Regions from separate parts of the Cellulomonas palmilytica genome, predicted to be linked through region 1. Evidence: riboswitches for the same ligand, from Rfam matches in the RefSeq annotation. Region 1 holds a riboswitch; each other region holds the start of a gene.
What was found. Region 1 has a riboswitch for thiamine pyrophosphate ahead of thiM (hydroxyethylthiazole kinase). Riboswitches for the same ligand answer to the same signal wherever they lie in the genome.
Positions count from the first base shown of each region.

Region 1 (3,268 bases):
CGGTCGGGTCCGTGCCGGCGATCGACAGCGCACGCACGCGCGAGGCGGTCACCGTGCACCCGCCGACGCCGACACGACCACCGGGCTCGCGTTCCACGCCGCGACGAGCGCCGCGGCCGCGGCGGACGGGTCGGGGGCGGAGCAGACCGCGGAGACCACCGCGAGCCCTCGCGCCCCCGCAGCGCGCACCGCGTCGACGTCGTGCACGTCGAGCCCGCCGATGGCCACGACCGGCAGGTCGGTGCACGCCACCGCCGCGGCGAGCCCGTCGAGGCCGAGTGCGACGGCGGCCTCCGGTTTGGTGGGCGTGAGGCGCACCGGGCCGGCGCCGATGTAGTCGATGAGGTCGGCCGGGACCGCGCGCACGTCCTGCGGCCGAGCCGCCGAGACCCCGACGACCGCGTCCGGCCCGAGCAGGGCGCGCGCGTCGGCGGCCTCGAGGTCCCGCTGGCCCACGTGCACACCGTCGACGACGGCGCCGCGGGCCCGCGCCGCGAGCACCACGTCCACGCGGTCGTCGACCACGAGGCGGGCGGGCCCGGCGATGCGGACCGCGTCCGCCACGGCGACCGTGAGCGCGACGAGGTCACGCACGCCCGTGCGCGTCGCGCGCACCTGCACGACCCCGACGCCCGCCCGCACCGCGTCGGCCGCGACGTCCGCCGGGGCGCGCCCCGCCGCCGCGCACACGTCGGCGTCGAGCACCAGGTACGGCCCGCCGGGGAACGCGGGGCGCCGCACCGTCCCGGTCACGCTCGTGGCTCCCGGCACGCCCGCCACGCGGCTCACGCGGGGGCCCCGACACGCTCGTCGGCGGGCACGGGCTCCACCGTCAGCCGGTCGCCCAGCCCGACGACGTGCTCGGGCCGCAGCCCGTAGAGCTCGTCGAGCAGCGCGACCTGGAACGAGGCCGGTCCCCGCGCGGCGAGCGCGGCACGCTCGGCCGCGACGCCGAGCACGAGCGACGCGCCCACGGCCGCGGTCAGCGGGTCGGCGACCGCGGCGAATGCCGCCGCCAGCCCGCCGAGTGCGCACCCGGCACCCGTGATGGCGGTCAGCAGCGGGTCCCCCGCCGAGACCCGCACCACGGTGTCCCCCGCGACGACGAGGTCGACCGCACCCGACACCGCGACCACGCCGCCGGTCGCACGCGCGAGGCGCACCGCCGCGCCGTACGCGTCGTCGACCGTGTCGCGCGCGTCCACACCACGGCCCGACGACGCGAGGCCCGCGAGCGCGCGGACCTCGCTCGCGTTGCCGCGCACGACCGTCGGCCGCGCGGCGAGGAGCTGCTCGGCGAGCTGCGTGCGGACCGACAGCACACCGACCGCGACCGGGTCGAGCACCCACGGCACCCCCGCCCGGCGCGCCGCTGTCACCGCCGGCTCGAGGCACGCGCGCAGGTCCGGGCCGGGCGTGCCGAGGTTCGCGAGCACCGCGCCCGCGACGCCCGCGAGCTGCTCGGCCTCCCCCGGGACCGCCGTCATCGCGGGCGACGCGCCCGCCGCCAGCAGCGTGTTGGCGACGAGGTTCGTCGTCACCTCGTTCGTGAGGCACTGCACGAGCGGCGTGCGCGAGCGCAGGGCCGCGAGCGCCTGCGCGGCGTCGGCCGCGATGCCGTTGCGGCTCGGGCGACGGGCGCCGACCTCGTCGGGGCCGGCGGCGGAGCGGCCGGCAGGAGGGCAGGACGGAACGGCAGACGTCATGGAGACGACATCCCTTCGCTAGTACGAACTAGATCAGGTTCGGCGGGTGTGATCTCAGCCCTGCGCGCAGGGCACCCCGTGTCAGTGCGGCCAGGCTAGCGGTGCCGTGTCCTGTTCGTCCGCCCCGCGACCGCCCAGTGGGACGGCGCACGACGAGGGCGCCCGGCCGGAGGTGGTCCGGCCGGGCGCCCTCGGGTGGTGCGGTCAGCGCATCACGGCTTGGGCTTCGGGTGCGGGTGCCCGCCCTTCGGGTCGACCACGAGCCGCTCGCTCGCGGAGGCCTTCGAGTAGCCGCTGTCGCCGGCGTACGTCGCCGTGACCTTGACGGTCTTCGTCACCTTGGCGAGCGTGAACGTCGCCGTGCCACCGCTCAACGTCCCCAGGTAGGTCGTCCGGCCCACCTCGAGCGCCACCGTGCCGCCCGGCGCCGGAGCACCCGGCGCGCCCGCGACCGTGACGGTGACGACCGGTGTGCTGCCCTTGGTCACCGTCCAGCTCGGGGTCGTCAGGGTGATCGTCGGTCGCGCCTGGGTGACGGTGAGGGTGACCGGCTTCGAGGTCGACGCCTCGACTCCGGGCGCGCCCCCGTAGACGGCGGTGAGCGAGTGCTTGCCGACCGCGAGCGTGCGCGGGAGCACGACGGTCGCCGTCGCGGTGGCCGGCTTCGGCCTGCCCTTGCCGGACGTCGCGCTGCCCGGTCCCTCGGGCACGAGCGTCCCGGCCCCGAGCACCTCCTGACCTTCGCGGATCTGGACGACGCCCGTGGGCACGGCCCCGTCCGCCTTCACGGTGACCTTCGCCGTGACGTGGCCGCCGAAGGCGACCTTGTGCGGCGTGACCTCGAGCACCGTGGTCGACGACGACGTGGTCACGATCGTCACCGACAGGGTCCCCGTCGAGGCGTCGTGCCGGTCGTCGGTCGGGGTGAACACGGCGCGCAGGTCGTGCGAGCCCGCCCCGAGCTGCACGTCGAGCGTCGCGACGCCGCCCCGGACCGCCACGGTCCCGAGCCAGGTCGTGCCGTCCACGAACGTGACGGTGCCGACGGCGGCCTCGGGCGAGACCGCTGCGTGCAGCGTCTGCGTCGCGCCCGCGACCGGGTCGCCGGTCATCGTGAGCACCGTCGTCGTCGGCGTGGCCGCCTCGACGGTCAGCGGGACGTGCACCGTCGTGCCGCTCGGCGCCGCGACGAGCGTGAGCTCGTGCGCACCCGCCGAGGTCCCGACCGGGATCTGCACCGCGACCGTGGCCGCACCGCCGGTGACGGCGACCTCACCGATCGACTCCCCGTCGAGGCGGACGTCGAGGCTCGTGTTCTGCGGCGAGCCCAGGCTCGTGAGGTCGAGGCGGGACACCCCGAGGTCGACCGAGTCCCCGGCCGCGACCGTCGACGGCAGGCCGGACACGGCGACCGCGTGCCGCGCGAAGTCGGGCGACAGGTCGGGGTGCGACTCGAGGAACGCGATCCACGCGTCGCGGTCGACGAGACCCGAGTCGCGCGTGTCGGTGCCCTGCGTGAACACCCGGAAGTTGTCGCCGCCCGTCGCGAGGAACGAGAACGT
Region 1 is NZ_CP062221.1:2,291,585-2,294,852, reverse strand. It holds gene thiD (bifunctional hydroxymethylpyrimidine kinase/phosphomethylpyrimidine kinase) at 1-52, opposite strand, end outside; gene F1D97_RS10440 (thiamine phosphate synthase) at 49-789, opposite strand; gene thiM (hydroxyethylthiazole kinase) at 786-1,706, opposite strand; TPP riboswitch at 1,700-1,795, opposite strand; gene F1D97_RS10430 (ExeM/NucH family extracellular endonuclease) at 1,919-3,268, opposite strand, start outside.

Region 2 (3,268 bases), 1.7 Mb from region 1:
GCTCGTGGTCGACGCGTGGTGGGAGTCGAACGTGCGCGGGCTGTTCCCCGTGGGCGAGGCCGGTGGCGCGCACGGCGTCTACCGGCCGGGTGGCGCGGCGCTCAACAGCGGGCAGGTCGGGGCGACCCGCGCCGCGCAGCTGATCGCCGCGCGGCGCAGGGACGCGCCCGTCGCGCTCGACCGGTTCGCCGCGGCTGCCGCGCCGGTCCAGGCGGCCGCGACCGGGCTCGTCGCCGCCGCGGCCGGGCGGGCCGCCGCAGGGTGGGACGAGGACACCGGCGACCTGCTGCGCCGTGTGCAGGAGCTCATGAGCGCCAAGGCCGGGCCCGTCCGCTCGGAGAAGTCCATCCACGAGGCGCTCGACCAGGTGCACGCCTGGCTCACCGAGTACGAGCGGACCGTGAGCGCCGACCCGTCGTCGCGCCGCTCCGTCAACCGCGTGTTCCTCGTCCGCGACACCCTCACCGCCGCGTACGTGTACCTGTCCGCGATGGCGGACTACGTCGCGCACGGGGGACGCTCGCGCGGGTCCGTCCTGTACTCCGACCCGGCGGGCGAGCTGCCGCGCGTCGGGTACGGCCCCCGGTCCGACGACGAGCTCGACCTGCCCGAGGTGTTCCGCTTCCGCCTCGACGAGGGCGCGCTCGACGACGAGGTGCAGGAGTCCGCCTGGCGCCCGCCCGCGACGCCCGACGCGCACGCCCGGACCCTCGACGGGTGGCACGCGGTCGTCGGACGCGCGAGCGACGACCCCGCCGGCGAGCCGGTGTTCCGCTGGCGGCCGCGGCGCCCCCTGCCGCAGGACGACGACTTCTTCGAGAACGTCTGGCGCGACTTCCGCGACCACGGCAATGTCGGCTGACGGCCGGCTGACGGCCGGCTGACGGCCGGCAGACGGTCGGCTGAGCGTCGGCTGAGCGCACATCCGAGGGGTGGACAGGGACGTCGTCGACGGGGGCGAACCGGACTACGGTGAGCACGTTCCGTGACACGGGGTGCCGCATCGAGCGGCTGAGATCACACCCGTCGAACCTGATCTAGGTAGCACTAGCGAAGGGATGTCGCGCATGACCCGCATGCGTCCGCACCGCACGCCCCGCCCCCACCGGGCACCCCGCGAGCACGCCCACCCGCGCGCGTAACCCCGCCGGCTCTCCCGCGCGGACGTTCGCGTCCCGCGCTCCGCTCACCGACCGGCGAACCGCCGACGGGCGAACCACCGACCGGCGGACTACCGACCGGCCCCGGCATCCGCACCCGCATCCCGCGGGTGGTTCTCCTGCGCGCCGTGCGCGGGTGCTTCGCCGTGCGCGAGGCCACCTGCGCCACGGGCGTGCTCCCACTCCTGCTGCTGAACAGAGGTCCCGATGTCTCGCACCACCTTCCGGGCGCGCGGCTGCGCGCTGCTCGTCGCCCTCGCGCTCGTCGTCGGCGGGTGCGCCGGCCCGTCGCGCGGCGACGACGACGGGCTCACGCGGGTGCGGTTCGCGCTCGACTGGACGCCCAACACCAACCACACCGGGCTGTACGTGGCGATCGCCCGCGGCATGTTCGCCGAGGCGGGGCTGGACGTGCAGGTGCTGCCGTACAGCGACACCGCCCCCGACCAGCTCGTCGACGCGGGCGCCGCCGAGGCGGGGATCAGCACGCACGACTCGTCGCTCATCGCGCAGGCCGCCGGCGCGGACGTCGTCGCGGTGCTCGCGGTCCTGCAGCACTGGGCGACCGCGATCGGCGTGCGGGCCGACGACGAGCGCATCACCAGCCCGCGCGACCTGGACGGCCTGACGTACGCGGGCTTCGGCACGCCCGGCGAGGTCCCGCTCCTGCAGGAGGTGATCCGCGCGGACGGCGGGACGGGGGAGTTCACGACCGTCGTGCTCGGCTCGTCGGCGTACGAGGCGTTGTACGCGGGCGAGGCGGACTTCACCATCCCGTACGTCGCGTGGGAGGGCATCGAGGCGGAGCGCGCGGGCACGCCCATGCGCTACCTGGAGTACACGGACCACGGCTTCCCGGACGCGTACGCCGTGGTGGTGGACGCCTCGCGGCAGTGGGTCGCCGACGAGCCCGAGGCGGCGCGCGCGTTCGTCGGGGCTCTGCAGCGCGGGTACGCGTGGGCGGCGGAGCATCCCGACGAGGCCGCGGCGCTGCTCGTCGAGCAGAACCCGGACGCGTTCGCCGACCCAGACCTGGTGACGCAGAGCCAGCGGATGCTGTCCGCCGACTGGCTGCGCGCCGACGACGGCTCGGTCGGCACCATGACGCTCGACCAGGTCTCCGGCTACGGGGACTTCCTGTTCGACGCGGGCATCCTCGCGGGGCCGGACGGCGAGCCGCTCGCCGAGCGTCCGGACTGGTCGACCACGTTCACGACGAGCCTGCTGGGGGAGCCGTGACCCGCGGCGCCGCGCGGGCGCTGCCGGTGCTGCTCGTGCTGACGGTGCTCGGGGCGGTGTGGCAGGTCGCGGCGCTCAGCGTCGCGAACCCGCGGCTCCTGCCGACGCCCGGTCGGGTGGCCGAGCAGGCGTGGGCGCACCGCGACGTCCTGGCAGAGCACACCACGGCGACGCTCGGGGTGACCGCCGCGGGCTTCGGGGTGTCGGTCCTGGTCGCGTGGGCGCTCGCGCTGCTGGTCGACCTGGTGCCCGCGGTCGGGCGCGGGATCGTTCCCGTGCTCGTCGCGTCGCAGACGATCCCCGTGGTCGCGCTCGCGCCGCTGGTGGTGCTGTGGTTCGGGTTCGGGCTGCTGCCCAAGGTGCTCGTCGTGACGCTCGTGACGTTCTTCCCGCTCGTCGTCGGGCTGGTCGAGGGCCTGCGCGCGGCCGGCCCGGGCGCGACCGCGCTGCTCACGAGCATGGGCGCCTCGCGGTGGCAGCAGCTGCGCTGGGTCCGCCTGCCCGGGGCGCTGCCGCGGTTCTTCACGGCGCTCCGCATCGCGGTCACGTACGCGGTGGTCGGGGCGGTGTTCGCCGAGTACGTCGGCGCCGTGCGGGGCCTCGGCACGTACATGAACATGCAGCGCGCGGCGTTCCGCACCGACCTGGTGCTCGCGGCCGTCGCACTGTGCGCGCTCGTCAGCGTGACCCTGTACGGGCTGACGTGGCTGCTCGAGCGCGTGACCGTGCCGTGGGCGCACCCGCGGGCGGTGGCCCGTGCGTGAGCTCGAGGTCCGCGACGTGCACGTCGCGCGCCCCGGCGCGCGCGGTCCGCTGCCGGTGCTCGGCGGCGTCGACCTGCGCGTGCGACCGGGCGAGCTCGTGTGCGT
Region 2 is NZ_CP062221.1:141,082-144,349, reverse strand. It holds gene F1D97_RS00745 (FAD-binding protein) at 1-862, shown strand, start outside; TPP riboswitch at 982-1,076, shown strand; gene F1D97_RS00740 (ABC transporter substrate-binding protein) at 1,368-2,399, shown strand; gene F1D97_RS00735 (ABC transporter permease) at 2,396-3,163, shown strand; gene F1D97_RS00730 (ABC transporter ATP-binding protein) at 3,156-3,268, shown strand, end outside.
Region 2: another riboswitch for thiamine pyrophosphate. It lies ahead of F1D97_RS00740 (ABC transporter substrate-binding protein); the one in region 1 lies ahead of thiM (hydroxyethylthiazole kinase).

Region 3 (3,268 bases), 1.8 Mb from region 1:
GTCCTGGACGTCGCTGCCCACGGGCGGACGCTCGTACGGGCCCAGCGCCCCGGCGAACGTGAGCGTCACGCCGCAGCTGCCGCGCGTGGACGCCACCGTGTCGCAGACCACCCCGGACCCCGTGGTCGTCGGCCAGGCGGTCGCGTACGCGGTGGTCCTGACCAACGCGGGCAGCGGGCCGGCCGCGTCGGTCGAGCTGACCGCGACCCTCCCGACGGGATGGCAGTACGTCGACGGGAGCTCGACCGTCCAGGTCGGCGCCGCGGGCGCGGTCGCGCTGGACGACCCGACGGGCACGAGCACGCTCACCTGGTCGGACGTGCTGCCCGCCGGCGTACGGCTCGACGCGGGAGCCTCCGTGGTGCTGCGCTACCACGCGACACCGACCTCGGCCGCCGGGTCCGCGAGCGGGTCGGCCGCCGCGCACACCACGGTCGTGGCGGTCACGCACGTGACGGACCCCGCGGGCGGTGACTCGTACGACGGCGGCCGGGGCGAGTACCGCGGCACGGGGAGCTCCGCGGCCGCGGGCGCCTCGGCGACGTGGTCGGCCGTGGTGACCAACCACGGCCCGTCGGTCTCGCACGGTTCGGCGGCCGACCCGGTCGTCGTCACCGTGACGCTGCCCGAGGGCCTGTCCGTGACGACGCTGCTGGAGACGGGCGTGGTCTGCGCGGTGTCCGGCCGGACGCTGACCTGCGAGCGCCCGTGGGACCTCGCGGTCGGTGCGTCGGTGGGCGTCGACGTCACGGGCCTCGTCGACGCGACGCTGCTCCCGGCGGACGGCCCGCTCGTCGTGACCGCGGAGGTCACGCCGGCCACCGGCCAGGGCGACGACGCGCACGACGACGAGGACGCGACGAGCACGGCCGTCACGCACGCCGAGTCGCTCGGCATCACCACGACGGTCGTCGACGCGCTCGTCGCGGGCGGGACCGGGACGTTCGGCGTCTCGGTCCGCGACGACGGCCCGTCGGCCGCGCACGGCGTCGTCGTGACCGCCGACCTGCCCGCGGGCCTGAGCTACGCCGGTGGCGTCTCGTCGGACGACGACTGGACGTGCTCGGGCACGACGAGCGTCGTGTGCGCGCTCGACGGCGTCCTCGGCGTCGGTGCGAGCGCGGCCTCGTCGTTCACGTTCGACGTGGCCGTCGCGTCCGGCGTCACGGGCGACGTCGTCACCACGGCGGTCGTCGGGTCGCGCTGGCAGGGCGACCAGGACGACGACGAGGTCACGACGACCGTCACCGCGCACGCCGAGCTGAGCCTCGCGACGGCCGTCCTGACCGCGCCGGTCGCCGGCGGCACGGGCGTGTACCGCGTGCAGGTCGCGAACCGCGGCCCGTCGGACGCGCGCGACGTCGTCGTGACGGCCACGCTGCCCGCGGGGCTGACGTCCGCAGTGGACGTCGCGGACGTCGCCGCCGCGTCGACGGCGGACTGGGAGTGCTCCGGCACGTCCACGGTCGTGTGCGCGCTCGACGCCCCGCTGGCCCCCGGCGAGGTCGCCCGGCTCGACCTGCGGGTGTCCGCTGCCTCGTGGCTGACCGGCGACGTCGTCGTCACCGCGACCGTGTCGTCCTCGACGCCCGGCCTCGACGGCAGGGCGGCGTCGGCCACCGACCGGCACACGCTCCACGTCGAGGCGCCCGCCGACCCCGCCGACCCCGCCGACCCCGTCGACCCCGTCGATCCCGCCGACCCCGCCGCGCCCGCCGCGCCCGTCGACCAGGCCGAGCCGGTCGACCGTGCGCCGCTCGCCGTGACCGGTGTCGAGGTGGCGCTGCTCGCGCTGCTGGCGCTCGGCCTGGGCGTCGGCGGTGCCGGCGCGGTCGTCGTAGCACGCCGCCGCGAGGGGCGTCCCGCCTTCCGGGAGTGACGCACGTGCCACCCGCGCCCGCAGGTCGACCCCGCGGGCGCGGGTAGCATCGACCCCTGAACGACAGGGGAGCGCCGGGTTGGCACCAGGGCGCTGAGAGTGCGGGACAACCGCAGACCCTCGAACCTGATCCGGGTGATACCGGCGTAGGGAGTCGGGACTTCTCACCTCCGCCCCGTCGTGCCGGGGTGCTCGGTGCGACGGGCCGGTGGACCCCTCCTCGCAGACGACGCCAGGAGGCACCACCCCATGACCGGTCCGACGGTGCGCCGCACGCGCGCATCCCGACCCACCCGCCGCACGGCCGCGCTGCTCGGCGGTCTGCTGGTCCCCGCCCTCGTCCTCGCGGGCTGCTCGCTCACGGACGACGACCCGCAGGCGGGCGCCCCGACGCCTCCCGGGAGCTCCGGGACCGCCGGGGCCACCGCGTCGCCCGAGCTGGGCGGCACCGTCACGCTCGTCACGCACGACTCGTTCGCGCTGTCCGACGGCCTGCTCGAGAAGTTCACCGAGGAGACCGGCGTCGAGGTCGAGGTCGTCCAGCCCGGCGACGCCGGGGCCCTGGTGAACCAGCTCGTGCTCACCAAGGACGCGCCGCTCGGCGACCTGGTGTTCGGCATCGACAACGCGTTCGCGTCGCGTGCCCTCACCGAGGGGGTCGTCGAGCCGTACCGGTCGCAGGGCGACGCGGCCGCCGACGCGCTCGGCTTCGCCGTCGAGGGCGACACCGACGGTGCGCTCACCGCGGTGGACTTCGGCGACGTGTGCCTCAACGTGGACGACGCGTGGTTCGCGAAGCACGACGTGGAGCCGCCGACGACGCTCGACGACCTCACGAAGCCCGCGTACAAGGACCTGCTCGTCGTGCCCAACGCCGTGACGTCCTCGCCCGGGTTCGCGTTCCTGCTCGCCACGGTCGGCGCCAAGGGCGACGCGTGGCCGCAGTACTGGGACGAGCTCGTCGACAACGGCCTCAAGGTCGCCGACGGCTGGTCCGACGCGTACTTCACCGACTTCTCCGGTGGTGGCGGCAACGGGCCGCGCCCCATCGTGCTGTCCTACGCGTCGTCGCCGCCCGCGACCGTGCCGGACGGCGCCGACGAGCCGACGACGTCCGCGCTGCTCGACACGTGCTTCCGCCAGGTCGAGTACGCGGGCGTCCTCACGGGCGCCCGGAACCCCGCGGGCGCGCGGGCGCTGCTCGACTACCTGCTGTCCTACGAGGTGCAGGTCGACATCCCCGGCTCGATGTACATGTACCCCGTCGCGTCCGAGGTCGTGCTGCCCGCCGGGTGGACGCTGTGGGCGCCGCTCGCCGAGCACCCGTTCGAGGTCGCACCGGCCGAGATCGCCTCCAAGCGTGACGTCTGGCTCTCGACGTGGTCGCAG
Region 3 is NZ_CP062221.1:489,633-492,900, reverse strand. It holds gene F1D97_RS17400 (DUF11 domain-containing protein) at 1-1,879, shown strand, start outside; TPP riboswitch at 1,935-2,049, shown strand; gene F1D97_RS02490 (thiamine ABC transporter substrate-binding protein) at 2,129-3,268, shown strand, end outside.
Region 3: another riboswitch for thiamine pyrophosphate. It lies ahead of F1D97_RS02490 (thiamine ABC transporter substrate-binding protein); the one in region 1 lies ahead of thiM (hydroxyethylthiazole kinase).